One region of the Pseudomonas sp. SCB32 genome, then DNA from elsewhere that is predicted to be linked to it. Evidence: riboswitches for the same ligand, from Rfam matches in the RefSeq annotation. Region 1 holds a riboswitch; the other holds the start of a gene.

What was found. A riboswitch is a leader RNA that binds a small molecule or an ion and turns the genes downstream of it on or off. The one in region 1 is predicted to bind cobalamin.
Region 2: another riboswitch for cobalamin. It lies ahead of GA645_RS04075 (TonB-dependent receptor domain-containing protein); the one in region 1 lies ahead of cobG (precorrin-3B synthase).

Annotation. Positions count from the first base shown of each region.
Region 1 covers NZ_CP045118.1:705,392-709,706, forward strand. Annotated here, with positions in the region: gene GA645_RS03405 (precorrin-2 C(20)-methyltransferase) at 1-198, opposite strand, end outside; gene GA645_RS03410 (precorrin-8X methylmutase) at 198-824, opposite strand; gene cobG (precorrin-3B synthase) at 817-2,163, opposite strand; cobalamin riboswitch at 2,250-2,494, opposite strand; gene cbiE (precorrin-6y C5,15-methyltransferase (decarboxylating) subunit CbiE) at 2,565-3,776, shown strand; gene GA645_RS03425 (cobalt-precorrin-5B (C(1))-methyltransferase) at 3,780-4,315, shown strand, end outside.
Region 2 covers NZ_CP045118.1:840,285-844,599, forward strand. Annotated here, with positions in the region: gene GA645_RS04075 (TonB-dependent receptor domain-containing protein) at 1-1,631, opposite strand, end outside; cobalamin riboswitch at 1,719-1,918, opposite strand; gene dxs (1-deoxy-D-xylulose-5-phosphate synthase) at 1,948-3,852, opposite strand; gene GA645_RS04085 (Ig-like domain-containing protein) at 4,109-4,315, opposite strand, start outside.

The DNA of each region.
Region 1 (4,315 bases):
CAGCGGCAGGCGCTGCTGTGACTCCAGCAGGTGCTCCTCGATGATGGCGAAGGCGTTGCCGCCCTGGCCGGCGTGGTGCTTGGCCTTGGCCACGAAGTAGCCGATCACCGGGGACGCGCGCAGCAGGCGCAGGGCCTTGAGGGTCAGCAGTTCCGGGTCACCTGGGCCGACGCCCAGGCCGATGAGGCGGCCGGTCATCACTCCACCTCCGTGGCCAGGGCGTTCACCGCCGCGGCGGCCATCGCGCTGCCGCCACGGCGGCCTCGCACGATCACGTAGGGCACGCTACGGCTGTCGGCGGCGAGGGCGTCCTTGGATTCCATTGCACCGACGAAGCCCACCGGGAAGCCGAGGATCAGTGCCGGTTTCGGCGCGCCGGCGTCGAGCATTTCCAGCAGGTAGAAGAGGGCGGTCGGCGCGTTGCCGATCACCACCACGGCGCCTTCGAGGTGCTCGCGCCAGTGCTCCAGGGCCACCGCTGAGCGGGTGTTGCCGAGCTCGCGGGCGAGCGCCGGAACATCCGGATCGTTGAGGGTGCAGATCACCTCGTTGTGTGCCGGCAGGCGCGCGCGGGTGATGCCCTCGGCGACCATCCGCGCATCGCAGAGAATCGGCGCGCCCGCGGCCAACGCCGCGCGGCCGATGGCACCGGCGCCGGCGGAGAAGCGCAGGTCCTGCACCACGTCGACCATGCCGCAGGCGTGGATTACGCGCACGGCCAGTTTCTCCAGGTCGGCCGGGATGCCGGTGAGGTCGGCTTCGGCGCGGATGGTGGCGAAGGATTGGCGATAGATCGCCTGGCCGTCGCGAATGTAATCAAGCATCGATAGAGGCTCCAGGTGCGGCCAGCAGGTCGCCGGCGGCATCGAGGGAAAGGTTGCGCGCCAGCGGCTGGCCGAAGCCGGCCACGCCATCGGCGCGACGGAACAGGTCATAGCGGCCGTCGGCGACGGCCAACAGGGTGTAGGGCACTACGTGGGCGGCGGCGCAGGAGCGCGGGCAGCCGCACAAATGCACGCCGTCCGGCGGCGTGTGGTGCAGTCGCTCGGCCAGGCGCAGGGCATCGGCCTTGGTGTCGGCCAGCCCGCGTGCGCAACCGCTGGAGCCGCTGCAGGCGACGATGCGCGACAGCGGCTGGGCGGGATCGATCAGCAGCCCGAGGTTGCCAAGGGTTGCGAGCACTATGGCGGCGTCGACCTGCGCCACGTCCGGCAGGATCAGACTCTGCCAGGGTGTCAGACGCAGCTGGCCGCCGCTGAAGCGCTCCGCCAGTTCGGCAAGGCCGAACAGGGTGCTGCTGTCGAGGCGTCCGAGGACGAATCCTGCACCGACCATGACGCGCTCTGGCTGACGCTGAGGACATATCCCGAGATGGCCGAAAGCTGCCGGCGCAGGACGCCTCCAGTTATCCACAGTCGGGCCGAGTTGCAGCGCGAAGGGCAGGCGTTGCTGCAGGTGCTCCAGCAGCACCTCGTCGCCGAGCATCTCGCGCAGATGACGCATGCGTGTCTGGCCGTCGCCGGCGAGATCGAGGAACAGGTGCAGCAGGGCTTCAACCAGCAAGGGCAACCGCTCGGTGGTCACGGCGGCAAGGGCGGGGCGATCGGTCTCCTGCTGCGGCGGGCAGCCGGCCAGGCCGAAGGCGAACAGCGGTGCTTTGTCGTCGGACATGGCCGACAGCCAGATATCGTTGGGGTGCTCCAGCATTGCCATGGCCTCACCGCCGTCCAGATGCACACCGAACTTGGCCGACAGACCATGGAAACGCGGGGTGCGCTCCAGCAGGTCGAGCAGCTGGCGCGCCAGTGGTGCGGCATCGAATGCCGTAGCGGCATCCAGGCCGATAGCCGGGCTGACCAGCAGGTTGCGCACGTCGTCCGCCGCCAGCTCGCGAGGGCCCAGGCCAGCGGCCAGCAGCTCGCGGCTCAACGCATTTTCGGCGCCGGCATGTACGCCGCGGATCTGCAGGTTGGCGCGGTTGGTCGCTTCCAGAACACTATCAGCATGGCGCTCAGCGGCCAGGGCGATGGCGCGTGCGGCGCGGGCATCGAGTTGCCCGCAGGGCAGCTTGATGCGGCAGATGCCGCCATCGCGGGAGGCCACGATGCGCAGCAGGCCGGGGCAGGCCGAAGCTCGGACGGGCAGGGCAGATGAGTCGTGCACTCAGGTCACCAGGGCTGGGTCGCGGTGACCTGCGAATCCCCCAAAGGGGACTTCACGACACCGATACACCCCGCTCGATGTCTGCACGCGCGACTGGTCTCGTCGGCAGGTCTCCTGGCTGGCAGGTCCTCATCCAGCGCGGCCTTCCCGGTTTCCCAGTGGCCGGATCGACGGCAGCGGGCACTTGCCTGCCAGGCGATCGAGTTGCGCGGACTCGCTGCTTACAGTTGCGGGGGCAGCCACGGTTTTTCCGTGTTCCCTCTTCGGCTCCCGGATGCGTCGCCTTCAAGCAGCGAAGCGTCCTACGAGCACCGACGATGCGGGTATTATGCCTGCTTTGCCCGAGGGCGGAACAAGCCTGCCCGTCGGATCGATCGTCGCACCCCTTCAGAGGAATTCCCATGACGCCTTGGCTGACCATTGTCGGCATCGGCGAGGACGGTTATGCCGGCCTCGGCAAGGCCGCGCGCCGCGCCCTGCTTGCCGCCAGCGAGGTGATCGGCGCGCCGCGCCAGTTGGAACTGCTGCCGCACTGCCTGCGCGCCAACCGCCAGGCCTGGCCCAGCCCGTTCAGCCTGGAGCCGGTGTTGCGCCGGCGAGGCGAGCCGACTTGCGTGCTGGCCAGCGGCGACCCGATGCTGTTCGGTGTCGGGGCGAGCCTTGCCCGTCAGATTCCACCCGAGGAAATGCAGGTACTCTCCGCACCGTCCTCTGCCTCGCTGGCGGCCGCACGGATGGGCTGGGCACTGCAGGACTGCGTGCTGCTGTCATTGGTGGCGCGTCCCCTGGCGGCGCTCAACGCGCAGATCCACGATGGCGCGAAGCTGCTGATCCTCAGCAATGACGGCGACAGCCCCGCCGCCATCGCTGCGCTGATTTGCGAACGCGGCTTCGGCCCGAGCCGGATCAGTGTGCTGGAGCATCTGGGTGGCGAGTCCGAGCGGCGCATCGACGGGCTGGCCAGCGACTGGTCCCCGGGCGAGGCCGCCACACTGAACCTGGTGGCGCTGGAGTGCGTGGCGGGCGCCGACGCCTTGCGCCTGCCGCTGACCACCGGCCTGCCGGATGACGCCTTCCGCCACGACGGGCAACTGACCAAGCGCGATGTGCGCGCTGTGACCCTGGCACGGCTGGCGCCCCGGCCGGGTGAACTGCTGTGGGATGTCGGCGCCGGGTGCGGCTCCATCGGTATCGAATGGATGCGCGCCCACCCTACCTGCCGTGCCCTGGCCATCGAAGCGAATGACGGACGTCAGGCGCATATTCGTTTCAACCGCGACGCCCTCGGTGTACCGGCCCTGCAACTGGTCTGCGGCGCGGTGCCGGAAGCCTTGCAGGGGCTGGCGCGCCCCGACGCCATCTTCATCGGCGGCGGTGTGACCGTGCCCGGTGTCCTCGAGCACTGCTGGGATCAGCTCAAACCCGGCGGCCGGCTGGTGGCCAATGCCGTTACGCTGCAGAGCGAGGCGATGCTGGTGAGCTGGCGCGAACGTATCGGCGGCGAACTGACCCGTCTTTCCGTGGCCCAGGCCCAGCCGCTGGGTGGCTTCGATACCTGGCGCGCGGCGTTGCCGATTACCCTGTTGGAAGTCTGGAAACCGCTGGCCGACTGAACCATGCGTGACGAAACCCCCGAAGAGCCCCGTCCGCTGCGCAGCGGCTACACCACCGGCAGCTGCGCCACCGCCACCAGCCTTGCGGCGGCGCGTCTGCTGCTGACCGGCGAGGCCTGCGACGCGGCGCAGATCGCCTTGCCCAGGGCGCGCATCGCCACCCTGCGCCTGGAGTTCTGCCGGCTGACCGCCGATGGGGCGGAAGCGGGCACGCTGAAGGATGCCGGCGACGACCCGGACGTGACCCATGGGGCGCTGGTCTTCGCCCGTGTCGTCCTGAGCGCCGAACCAGGTGTGCGCTTCCATGCCGGTGAAGGTGTCGGCACCGTGACCAAGCCCGGTCTGGTGCTCGCGGTGGGCGAGCCGGCGATCAACCCGGTGCCTCGCCAGATGATGCAGGACAACCTCGCCACGCTGGCCGCCGAGTGCGGCTATGGCGGCGGCTTCGAGGTCACGATCAACGTCGAGGGCGGCGCCGAGTTGGCGCTGAAGACCATGAATCCGCGCCTGGGGATTCTCGGCGGACTGTCGATTCTCGG
Region 2 (4,315 bases), 130 kb from region 1:
TAGCGCTGGCTGACCGCGCGCCAGGAGCCGCCGACGCCGTAGGCGCCGAACTGCCGGTCGAGGTCCAGGCTCAGGGTGCGACGGGCGCGGGTCGGCAGGGTGTGGCCGGTGTCGCGGTCACGCGGGTCGATCAGGCTCAGGCCCAGGTTGGCCTGCCAGCCCAGCACCTTGCGGGCGACGCTGGCCTCGAAGCCGTCGATGCGCGCCTTGGCGATGTTCTCCGGCTGGTTGCTGGTGCTGTCCCAGGCGATCAGGTTGTCGACCTCGGTGCGGTACAGCGAGGTCTCCAGGTGGGTCCCGGAGAAGTCGCCACGCCATTGCAGCTCATAGGTCTTCGAGGTCTCGGCCTTGAGGTTGGGGTTGCCGGCGCCGGGGTAGTAGAGGTCGCTGAAGGTCGGCGCGCGGAAGCCTTCGCCGTAGCTGGCGATCCAGCTCTGGTTGTCGCCCACCGGCAGGCTGAAGGCGGCGTTCCAGCTGTTCTGGGTGCCGTAGACCTGGTTGTCGTCGTGGCGCAGGCCCAGTTCGGTGCCGAAGGATTCGCCCTTGAAGCTGTGCTGGACGAAGAAGGCGTGGTTCTCGCGCCGGTCCTGGTCGGGCGCGGAGCTGCCTTCCACCCGGTCTTCGTACCAGTCGGTGCCGAGGGCGAGCTGGTTGGCGGCGTCCAGTTGCAGGCGGTTGATCCAGCCCGCCGAGTAGCGGGTGGTTTCCAGGGTGCCGTTGTTCCAGCTGTCGGCGGCGCCCAGAGCCTTGTTGCGGTCGAAGCTGCGGCCCAGTTCCAGGCGGCTGTTCCAGATGTCATTGAGCTGGCCGTCGAGGAAGCCGCTGTAGCTGCTGACGCGGAATTCGTCGCGGGGCGAGCCCGGGTCGAAGTTGTAGGCGTCGTCGTACTCGTTCTTGCCGCGCTGGTCGTTGAGGTTCAGGCCGGCCTTCCAGTCCTCGTTGAAACGGTGGTCGAGGTTCAGGTGCACGGCCTTGTTGCGCTGGGCATCGTGGTCGCTGTCGGCGCCGACCTTGTCGGTGGTGCGGTCCCAGCCGGCGCTCTCGTCGAGGCTACCACCCAGGCTGTAGGTGGTGCGCTCGTCGCCGCCGGACAGGTTCATGCTGCGCTCGACAGTGCCGTAGCTGCCGGCCGCCAGGCGCACTTCCGGGTGCAGTCCGGCTTCGCCGCGGCGGGTGAAGATCTGGATCACGCCGCCGATGGCGTCGGCGCCGTACAGCGAGGAACGCGGGCCACGGGTCACTTCCACGCGCTCGATATTGTCGATGCTCAGGTAGTCCAGGCGGGCGATGCCGGTGCTGGCCGAGGCGATGCGCTGGCCGTCGACCAGCACCAGGGTCTGCGCGGTGCTGGTGCCGCGCACGGAGTAGGAGATCACGCCGCCGGAGCTGCCGATCTGTACACCGGGCACGCGCTTGAGCAGCTCGGGCACGCTGCGCACCTGCAGGCGCTCGATGTCCTGGCGGGTGAACACGCTGTTGGCGGAGGTGGCCTGGGCGCGCGGCTGGACCTGGCGACCGGAGGTGATCACCAGCGCGGGCATGGCGTAGATGTCACCGCTCGGAACGCTGGCATCGGCGAAGGCCAGGCCGGGCAGGAGGCCGGTGGCCAGGGCGAGTCGGGTCAGTTTCATGGAACGTCCTCAAAAGCGGTCGGATGACTTTCGAGGAGGGCGTGGCAAGGGCGGCAGGCCGCACTTGACGGTGCGGCCCTCCGCAACACCAGTCGGGGCGTACGAGGGCGGTCTCCGGGCTGCCGACGCTCACGTCTGCGGCCTTCCCATGCGGATGCACAGTGGCGGTTCACAGCGCGGCAGGCCAGGGCCTGCGGTCGGTTACCGTTGCGGGGGCAGCGCAGGTCTTTCACCTGCTTCCCGTTACCTCGAACGAAAACGGGCGCACCTTAGTGGGTGCGCCCGTCGCTGGCAATACTCCGGGAGAGGCATGCGCTCAGCGGTTGCCGAGCGCCTCCAGGCGAGCGCCCACCGAGCGTTCGATGCCGGCAGCGTCAAGACCGCACTCGGCGAGCATCTGCGCCGGCTTGGCGTGCTCCACGTAGTAGTCCGGCAGGCCCAGGTGCAGGACCGGCTGCAGGATGTTCTCGCGGGCGAGGAATTCGCTGACGGCGGCGCCGGCGCCACCCATCACCGAGTTTTCCTCGAGGGTCACCAGCAGTTCGTGGCTGGCCGCCAGCTGGCGCACCAGTTCCTCGTCCAGCGGCTTGACGAAGCGCATGTCGGCGACGGTCGCGTCGAACTGCTCCGCCACTTTCAGTGCCTCGGCCAGCTGCACGCCGAACACCAGGAAGGCGACCTTGCCGGCCTTGCCTTCGCGGCGCACCACGCCTTTGCCGATTTCCACCGGCTCCAGCGCCTGTTCGATGGGCGCGTTGGGGCCGGTGCCGCGCGGGTAGCGCACCGCCGCCGGGCCTTCGAAGTGATGGCCGGTGGTGAGCAGCTTGCGCAGTTCATTCTCGTCGCTGGGGGTCATCACCAGCATGCCAGGGATGCAGCGCAGGTAGGAGAGGTCGAAGCTGCCGGCGTGGGTCGGGCCGTCTTCGCCGACGAGACCTGCCCGGTCGATGGCGAACAGAACGTCGAGGTTCTGCACCGCGACGTCGTGGATCAGTTGGTCGTAGCCGCGCTGCAGGAAGGTGGAGTAGATCGCCACCACCGGCTTTGCGCCGTCGCAGGCCATGCCGGCCGCCAGGGTCACGGCGTGCTGCTCGGCGATGGCGACGTCGAAGTAGCGGTCCGGGAACTTGTCGGCGAAGGCCACCAGGTCCGAACCTTCCTTCATCGCCGGGGTAATGCCGACCAGGCGCGGGTCCTGCGCTGCCATGTCGCACAGCCACTGGCCGAACACGCTGGAGTACTTGGGCCCGGAGGGCTTCTTCGGTTCCGCCGGGGCCTTGATCGGCTCCAGCTTGGTGATGGCGTGGTAGCCGATCGGGTCGACCTCGGCCGGGCCGAAGCCCTTGCCCTTCTTGGTGACCACGTGGAGGAACTGCGGGCCGTCCAGGTCACGCATGTTGCGCAGGGTGGCGATCAGGGTCGGCAGGTCGTGGCCGTCGATGGGGCCGACGTAGTTCCAGCCCAGCTCCTCGAACAGGGTGCCGGGGACCAGCATGCCCTTGGCATGTTCCTCGACCTTGCGCGCGATCTCCCAGGCGCCGGGCAGGCGCGAGAGGATCTTCTTGCTGCCCTCGCGCATGCTCGAATAGGTGCGGCTGGAGATGATCTTGGCCAGGTAGTTGGACAGGCCGCCGACGTTCTTGGAGATCGACATGTCGTTGTCGTTGAGGACTACCAGCATGTTGGCCTTCACGTCCGACGCGTGGTTGAGCGCCTCGAAGGCCATGCCTGCGGTCAACGCGCCATCGCCGATCACCGCCACCGACTTGCGGCCCGAACCCTGCATGCGCGCGGCGATGGCCATGCCCAGGGCGGCGCTGATGGAGGTGCTGGAGTGGCCGACGCCGAAGGTGTCGTACTCGCTCTCCGAGCGACGCGGGAAGGCGGCCAGGCCGTCCTTCTGGCGCAGCGTGCCCATGCGCTCGCGGCGACCGGTGAGGATCTTGTGCGGGTAGGCCTGGTGGCCGACGTCCCACACCAGACGGTCGTCCGGGGTGTCGAAGACGTAGTGCAAGGCGACCGTCAGCTCGATCACGCCGAGCCCGGCGCCAAAGTGGCCGCCGGTCTGGCCGACGCTGTACAGCAGGTACTGGCGCAGTTCGTCAGCGAGGGTCAGCAGCTCCGTCTCGCCCAGCCGACGCAGTTCGACCGGCGTGCTGGCGCGGTCGAGCAGGGGCGTGGCGGGGCGCTCGCGGGGAATCTCGTGGAACGTCGTGGGCATCAGGCTGATCGTTATGAGAAGGCAAAAGATGCGGGAGTTTACCTGATGCTCTGGATTGGCCCAAGCAACGTGGGGCCAATCCTTCGGACGACCGGATAGTCGGGATTTGGCGCGGGTGTCGGGCGCTACGCGGACGCGGCCTGGACGGACGCTGCCGTGTTGCGGGGTGAAAGCGGTCTGGCGGGAGAAGGAGAGGTACTTGCGGCGGAAAGCCGCACAGCGGACCTCGCGAGGAGGCCCGCCGTACAACAGGGGGTTACACCACGACGTGCTGGACGGTCAGCTCGTCGAGTTTCACCGGGTGGAAGTCGGCCGGAGCGTAGTACGAGACAGACGATACCGACGCGTTGGCGTTGGTGGCGAAGCCATTACCTGCCAGCGGCAGCTCATGGGTAGCGATTTCCAACACATTGCTCAGCGACGGCAGCGATGCCTTGCCGGCGGAGGCGCTCTGGACGCTGGA